Regions from separate parts of the Sporosarcina soli genome, predicted to be linked through region 1. Evidence: riboswitches for the same ligand, from Rfam matches in the RefSeq annotation. Region 1 holds a riboswitch; the other holds the start of a gene.
What was found. Region 1 has a riboswitch for thiamine pyrophosphate ahead of tenA (thiaminase II). Riboswitches for the same ligand answer to the same signal wherever they lie in the genome.
Positions count from the first base shown of each region.

Region 2: it holds a riboswitch for thiamine pyrophosphate, as region 1 does, so the genes downstream of both, thiM (hydroxyethylthiazole kinase) here and tenA (thiaminase II) in region 1, are expected to answer to the same signal.

Region 1 covers NZ_JBHSNO010000008.1:221,925-226,123, reverse strand. Annotated here, with positions in the region: gene ACFPRA_RS16325 (ABC transporter permease) at 1-420, opposite strand, end outside; gene ACFPRA_RS16320 (ABC transporter ATP-binding protein) at 417-1,166, opposite strand; gene tenA (thiaminase II) at 1,153-1,845, opposite strand; TPP riboswitch at 2,008-2,110, opposite strand; gene ACFPRA_RS16310 (exonuclease SbcCD subunit D) at 2,259-3,416, shown strand; gene ACFPRA_RS16305 (AAA family ATPase) at 3,413-4,199, shown strand, end outside.
Region 2 covers NZ_JBHSNO010000007.1:219,743-223,941, forward strand. Annotated here, with positions in the region: gene ACFPRA_RS14710 (alpha/beta hydrolase) at 1-373, shown strand, start outside; gene thiW (energy coupling factor transporter S component ThiW) at 421-918, opposite strand; gene thiM (hydroxyethylthiazole kinase) at 915-1,733, opposite strand; TPP riboswitch at 1,976-2,078, opposite strand; gene ACFPRA_RS14725 (Alp7A family actin-like protein) at 2,913-4,094, shown strand; gene ACFPRA_RS14730 (hypothetical protein) at 4,105-4,199, shown strand, end outside.

The sequences.
Region 1 (4,199 bases):
ACCGGATGCTAATCCGTCAAATGTATTGACGGTAATCGGGAAAAAAGTGATCAGTACCGCAACAGCCACCTTACTCCAAATTGTGTAGCCGAACCATAGCACGAAAATCGGTGCCAATGCAATGACAGGAATCATTTGGGAGGCGATCAGAATCGGATAGAGTGCTTTTCGTACCGAAGGATTGGAAAACATCCAAACAGCGATTGCCGTACCTGAAACAATTGAGATGGCGAGCCCGATGATGATGGTCAGTAAAGTGACGGGCAAATGATTGATAATCAGTACTTCTTTTAATTCCCAAAGCTTGATAGCAATTTGAATTGGTGAAGGAAGGATGAATGCTTGATTGGCCAGTCGTGCTCCGATTTCCCACACACTGAGAAATAGAAGGACAATGAGCAGAGAAGATGCGTTTTTCATTGCATCACCTCTTCCCGTAATGCACACAGCAATTGTTCTTTCAATTGAAGAATCTCCGGATTATGTAAATCATTCCGTGAACGAGGTCTTCCCAGTGGCACTTCGATTTCTTCAAAAGATGTGACAGGTTTATTCCGCAACATGAAAATGCGGTCTGATAAGAACAGTGCTTCTTCTACATCATGTGTAATGAAGAGCACGGTGGCCGTCCGCTTTTCCCACCGTTCGATCAACCACTCTTGCATCGCTAGTTTTGTAATAGCATCGAGCGCAGAAAAAGGTTCGTCCAATAAGAGGAGCGGATTGCCGGAGAGGACAGCGCGCAAAAAAGCGACGCGCTGTTTCATCCCACCGGATAATTCCTCCGGATAGTTGTTTTCCGTTCCGGCAAGGCCGAACTCTTGCAATAGAGGCATGATCTGTTCATGGGCACTCTTTTTCTTCATCCCGGCAATTTCAAGTGGTAAACAGGCATTTTCCAATACAGTACGCCAAGGCAATAGAAGATCTTGTTGCGGCATATAACCGACCTTGCCGAGGCGCTGCCCGTTCAGATTGCCGTCCAGTGTAATGGTTCCTGTTGACGGTTCGTCCAATCCTGTAACGAGGCGGAAAATCGTGCTTTTCCCCGATCCACTTCTCCCGACAATCGAAATGAATTCGCCTGGGCGGATTTTGAAAGATAGCTGATCTAAGATGTTGTCATTCGATCCATAACCGAATGTTACTTTGTCAAACGCTAACATTGACGGTTTCAGCTCCAGGCCACATCTGTTTGGTATTCGCCATATCCCAGAACATATATTCAAAACGAGTCGTATTGAGGAAAATCTCTTCTAGCTTCAGCAATTCATGTTCCGGTTTGCCTTCCGCCGCTTTGTCCATCAGTTCGATACACCAACCGGCGAGTTCCCCAAATTCTTCTGAGGAGTACATACGCACCCAATCCCCATATAATGGATGATCAGCAGCTCCTGGAATGGCATTGAGCTCCTTGCCGATCTCCCAATAGCTCCATGCACAAGGAAGCAATGCGGCAATGACTTCAGCGGTTGTGCCATTTTGACAGACATGCAACATGTAGTGCGTATAAGCAAGAACGATAGGAGAAGGCTTTGCCGTTTCAAGTTCTTGTTCGGAAATACCAAATCGCTTCACGTAGCTTCGGTGAAGGGCCATCTCCGTGTTCAATGTACCGTCGAGGAGCGAAGCGAACTTGCCCATCGTTTCCAAATCGTCCGCTTTGACTGCCCCGATCGCAAACACTTTCGAGTAATCAATTAAATACAGATAATCTTGTACCATGTAAAATCGGAATTTATCCGGATCGAGCGTCCCATCGCCAATTCCTTGTACAAATGGATGACTATGATTCTGTCTCCAGATTGGTAACGTCTTTTCAAGCAAGCGATCAGTAAATTTCATTTTTCCAACACTCCCTTAAATTATTGAAACCAATCCATTCCATCCGCTTTGGCAATCATCGAAGGCTCTCACTTTATCTTCAAAATAAAGCGAAAAACCCACTCATGAAGAAGGAGTGGGTTGTAGACAGCGTGCTCATACCGAGAGACAGAACGGCAGAATTCATTGTCAGCACCTCTTCCTTACGCTGGTATTAACCAGTTCAAGTTATAAGGGTTAAGGCAATGCCTCTCTCAGCTCTGTTTGAGCACCCCTAGCGGTGGAGCGTATGCAATTGGATTCGCCCCCATTATAGGCATAGTTGAAATGGAAGGTCAACCTTTATTGTTGAAATAGTAAGAAAGGAATGTATGTTTCCTTTTTCGGACTTTGTCCTGTAAAATGAAGAAAAGAAGTGCAAAGGGGAGAGGACATTGAAGTTTTTTCATACAGCGGATTGGCATTTAGGCAAGCTGGTACAAGGGGTTTACATGACCGATGACCAGCGCCATGTGTTGGATCAATTCGTCGAAGCAATCAAAGAAGAAAGGCCGGATGCAGTCGTCATTGCGGGTGATTTGTATGATCGGGCAGTCCCTCCAACGGAAGCGGTTGCGCTATTGGATGACGTGCTTGAGAGAATCACTATTGAATTGAAGACGCCTGTCTTGGCTGTCAGTGGCAACCATGATAGTCCTGGTCGTCTACATTTCGGAAGCGGATTGATGCGCGCGAACGGCTATCATATTGCGGGCCAGATGACGCAAGTGATCGAACCGGTTGTGTTGGCGGATGATCACGGCGAAGTCCATTTTCATCTTGTCCCATTTGCGGATCCTTCCATTGTCAAATACCTACAGGATGACGAGACGATTGCCAATCATAACGACGCGATGAAAAAAGTAATCGAGGGCATTGAGCAAAACATGGCGAAGCGTGCACGACATGTGTTTGTCGGCCATGCATTTGTGACACCACATGGGGAAAGTGAAGCGAATACGAGTGATTCAGAACGACCATTGGCGATTGGCGGGGCGGAATATGTTTCGGCTCATCTGTTTGAACCGTTTCATTACACAGCACTCGGCCATTTGCACCAAGCGCATTATGTGTTGAATGAAACGATCCGTTTTGCGGGTTCACCCTTGAAATATTCCATTTCGGAAGAACATCATCAAAAAGGATTTTTGGTCGTGGAATTGGATGCTGACGGGCAAGTCAGTGTGGAAAAGCGTACATTGAACCCTCAGCATGATATGCGCACTGTCGAAGGAACGATGGAAGAAATTCTGTTACAGCCGATCAGTGAAGATTATGTCTTTGTCAAATTGCTTGATGAGACACCGGTTTTATTCCCGATGGAGAAAATACGGTCGGTCTATCCGAATGCCATGCATGTCGAGCGGAAGATGACGCTACCGAAAGGGCGTTTGGAAAGTGAAGGGCAAATCAGACATGAAAAACAAGATGACATTGCTCTTTTCAAAGCGTTTTACGAAGAGGTGAAAGGGGAGGCAGCCGATGAAGAGACGGAAGGGCTATTCGTGGGAGTGCTCCACGAAGTGATGCAGAAGGGAGGATTTGGCTCATGAGACCGATTCAGTTGACAATGACGGCATTTGGACCGTATAAAGGGACGGAAACGATCGATTTTAGGGAGTTGAAAGAGAATCGGTTGTTTGTTATTTCGGGAGCTACTGGCGCTGGAAAAACGACGATTTTCGATGGAATCTGCTTTGCGTTGTACGGACAAGCAAGCGGTGAAGATCGGACAGATATCAAGGCGATGCGCAGCGATTTTGCGGACGATGCCGTTCAAACGACGGTAGAATTGACATTTATGATCCATCAGCGGACATATCGCATTATGCGACAAATTCCCTACATAAAAAAAGGAAATAAATCCGAAACGGCCGGCCGTTGTACGTTTCATGAATTGACAGCGGAAGGGGAAGTACCTTGTGTCGATCGGCAAATCGTCTCCGAAATTAACAAGAAAGTGGAAGAACTCATCGGTTTTACGCAAGCGCAATTCAGCCAAATCGTCATGTTGCCGCAAGGGGAATTCCGGAAGTTCCTCACATCGGATACCGAAAACAAAGAGACGATCATGCGAAAGATCTTCAAAACGGAGCCTTATCGTGAGCTCGTAGAAAGACTGAAAGTAAAGAAAGACGAAGCTCAATTGGACCTGTCGAATGAGATGCAACTGAGCGAAGGACATATCCAACAAATTCTATCGTTACTCCCGGAACGTGAGTCATCGATTTTCGAAGTGTTGGATCAAGAACATTATAATGTCCAGCAAGTTGTCCTTGGTTTGGAGGAAGAACATTCCTTTTATGAAAGGAAGACAGTCGCTGATAAAAAAAGTA
Region 2 (4,199 bases), on a different contig from region 1:
GGCCATCATTGCGGATAGTCCGTATCAGTCGGTTTACCAGTTGTTTACGTATCAAATGAATCGGATGTTTCACTTACCGGCATTTCCTTTGCTGGATAGCACGAGTTTGTTGACGAAAATTAGAGCCGGTTATTCCTTCAGGGAAGCTAGTGCAATGACAGAAGTGGAGAAGACGGATGTCCCGATACTCTATATTCATGGGGAAGGTGATACATTCGTTCCGACGGAGATGGCGGAGGAGTTGTTTCAGCAAACCGCTAGTCATGCGGAACTCTATCTCGTTCCCGATGCGAACCACGGTGAATCTTTTGCTATAGCGGGTGACGCCTATCTGGAAAAAGTGGAACTTTTTCTTGATCGGATGATTAATTAGCGTTTGTCAACAGACTGGGGAGGCAATCATTTTGTGATTGCCTCCTTTTATATTTCCCGTCTTAGCCGACTACCAATCTGTGTTCGCTGTAATCGCGCAACGAGCACCAAGCCTAAAATGGCGCCGCTGACACTGGAGACGAGAAAGGGAGGGACGAAAAAGAAAGCCGTGAATGCCGTCCCCATCAATAGTTTGGCATAGGGGACAGCGAGTAGGGAGGCGATGACGCCTGTTCCGATGACTTCCCCGACAGCTGCCAGCCATGTCTTTCTGAAATACTTATAGAAGACGCCCGCAAGAAAGGCGCCGATCATACCTCCTGGAAATGCAAGCAAAGAACCTGTGCCTGTCAGTATGCGGACAAGACCGGTTAAGAAAGCGATCATAACGGCCGGAACGGGTCCAAGCATGATCGCGGCGATGACATTGACGGCATGTTGGATCGGGTAGGCTCGTGCAATGCCGGCCGGAAAGTAAACGAATGTCGAGCCGGCAACCGCGATGGCGACGAACATGGTCATGATGACCATCTTTCGTGTGTTCATGACAACGTCATCCCCTTGTCATTCCCTTGAGGTTGTCGAATGAATTGACAATCTTGAATAACGTCTTCCTCCAATGCATAAAGGGCATTCAGGAAATGAATTTTAAAATCGCCTGGACCTGAAGCATGCTCTGCAGCTTTTTCCCCGGCTTTCTTGTAAAAGGCCAATGCAGTGGTTACGGCGTTGAATGGATCTTCTTCTGCCACAGCCAAGAAAGCGCCAGCGACGGCGCTGAGAAGACAACCTGCACCTGTCAGATGGGACATAAGCGGATGCCCACCTGTCACGCAACTCGTTCCATGCTGATCCGCTACAATATCCCAAGGACCGGTGACTGCAACGACACAGTTATGCGTGCGAGCAACTTCCTCTGCAAGGGCAGTAATATCCGCTTCGCCCTCTCCTGCATCGACGCCTTTGAAACGCCAGTCGACTCCGGCAATGGCAGCCAGTTCCCCTGCGTTGCAACGGATGAGCATCACATCCACTTCCTTTAAAATCCTTAAAATGGCCTCTTTCCGGAAAGCAGTTGCGCCCGCGCCAACCGGGTCTAGGACGACAGGAATTCCTTGTTGATTGGCACTTTTCCCCGCCAATAACATTGATGTTACCGTGTCCTTTTTCAGCGTTCCGGTATTCAATACGGTACAGGATGAGACGGCTGCGATTTCGGCAGCTTCTTCTATCGCGTCTGCCATAACGGGGGAGGCCCCGAGAGCCAGCAAGCCGTTCGCTTGGAAATTGGCGACGACAATATTCGTTATACAATGAATAAGCGGGCGTTCCTCACGCAGTTTCTGTATCAAAGTTGTCATAGTGTATCCTCCTTTAGCATACGGTTTCTTTTCAATGAAGAATTTGGATTTGTCGGGTTCTAAAGGCCTGTAATGCAAGCAATCGACAATAAATGCAAGTAAACACTTTGCAAATGCAATCAAAACCTGCACAAGTGTAAGCAAATAGGGCAGGGTGCAAGCCAATGCCCAGCCTCATAACTGGCGGATGAATATGCAAAAGCCGCTCCCTCATTGCAGAATTGGAAGCGGCGGTAATCATTGTTCAAGCGTTTCCACTTCCCTACGCTGGTTTGACCCAGATCAGGTTCCAAGGGTCCGCATAAATGCGTCTCAGTCTTTCACAAGACTCCCCTAGCGGTAGATCCTTCTATTTTAAATTAACAATAACATAATATGACGAACGGCTCAACGTGCGCAAAGGAAGGAGAGGTACAATCTCCTACATTTAATATGACGGGCACATATTTCCTGAATTGGGGCTTGATCGACTTATCCGATACGTGGGGAATTTAACTTGCTTCAGCAGAAGTCCCGCACTTCTATAAGTGGTGGGATGAATGCTAGAAATGCATTCCATTCAGTGGGGGTTCAAACCCCGGCTGAATAGAGGAACTCAGGCTAAGGTCGCCGCGCCCTGAATGAACGTGCCTTAATTTCTGCAAAAAACCGCAGAAATACGGCAAATCAAACCCTTCGCTGTTTGATTGGCAACGCCTGAGTGACCAACATCCTGTTGGCCCAAGCCTCCGGCGGATGTCACGGATTTTGAAAGGAGTGAATTGAGCAAGCTCAATTCAAAATCCGGACGCAATAACGCCGAGGCGTTATTGATTTACGACCTTTAGAGGGAGTATCTATTGTAGTTCCGTCTAAATAAAGAGAAAAAGCTCCCCGCAACAATAGGCAAGAAGAGGAAGTTGTGCTTGCCGTCAAAAACGAAATTTTACTATTGAAATCGATGTATACAAACATAGTAGTGTTGTAAACGTAATTGTATACATTAGTAAACAATTACGTTTACAAGTATACAAATAAGTACACATCCTTTATTTATATGGGTATACGGAAATGTATACATGTTTACGCCTGCGCACACAACATTACAGTTGTGTGATAAATGAAGGGATAGTATTGATTTGTCTAGAAAACTCCAGTACCATTTTAGTGGAAAGAAAGATTAAGGGAAGGGTGATTGGATTGACGGAATCTAGAATTGCAGCAATTGACGTAGGAAACGATTCATTGAAAGCTATTTTTGGAAAGTTGGAAACGGAACTCAATATCCCGAATGTGATTGCGCAGGATGTTGCAGATCGTCCGATTATCGGTATTGAGGAATTGGACAATCAAGACCCTACAGAAGGTATCCATATCCGTTTGCACTCTCCTACACTACATGACAACAATGCCATTTACCGTGTTGGGAAATTGGCGACAAAGAGCGGGAATTCTACGGAGTTGGACCCGGGAAGTAACAAATCTGAGGAAGATCAGACACTTGTGATGTTGTTTGCTGCTTTGGCATTGGATGCAGCCCGTGAAGAAAACAAAAGTGTTTTTAAACGTAATAATAATGTAATTGAGGCGACATATACGCTTGGGACAGGCCTTCCGCTAAGAGAAGTGAAGGAAGGGAAGGACGTAGGCTATCGTTCCCAACTACTCGGTTCGGTCCACCAAGTCGAATTTTTAGTGACTCCTAAATACCAAGGATTGAAAGTGAATCTGAAATTCGATGAAGTAAAAGTGTATCCGGAAGGGTTCGCGGCATTTATCAATCTTGTAATGGACAATAACTTGAATATCATCAATAAAGAGCTGATTGACAAACGGATTCTGATCCAAGATATCGGGGGATTATCGACGGATGTGGCGGTTATTAAAAACCGTAAAGTGGATGACGATAAGGCACAAGGCTTCAATTTAGGTGTTTCAGAGTCTCTGGATAAGATTCGTGAAGAGATTTACGCGCGTCATGGTGTTGAGCTAGATAGCCGTTCTGATGTGGTCGATATCATTACGAAGAAAAATGACCGTAATCATATTATGGTGCGGGGAAGCCGGACAAGCGTGCATGACATCGTCGATCGGATCCTGTTAGACTTGGCGAAAAAGCAGTATCGTCATTTGCGCAACATTTGGCAAAGAAACTCGCAAACGGAAATCTGCTATTTCATCGGCGGAGGTTCCATCGTATTGAAAGACTATCTGAAGACGTTGAATAACAGTTTGGATGGCTATAATATCGATTTCTTCGAGGATGAAAAAGAGAGCGTTTGGATGATGGCCAACGCATATTACAAACTGATTTCCGATTTTGCTCGAAAAAGCCAGCCGGTGAAGCCGAGGGAAGAAGAAAAGTTAGCGAAAACAAAATAGGTGATGAACCATGAGTGAAACTGGTTTGAAAAGGGGGCAGCCGATTACATTCCGGCTGCCTTCCGATACATCTGACCATACATTAAAGCAATTGCAGAAGCTAAA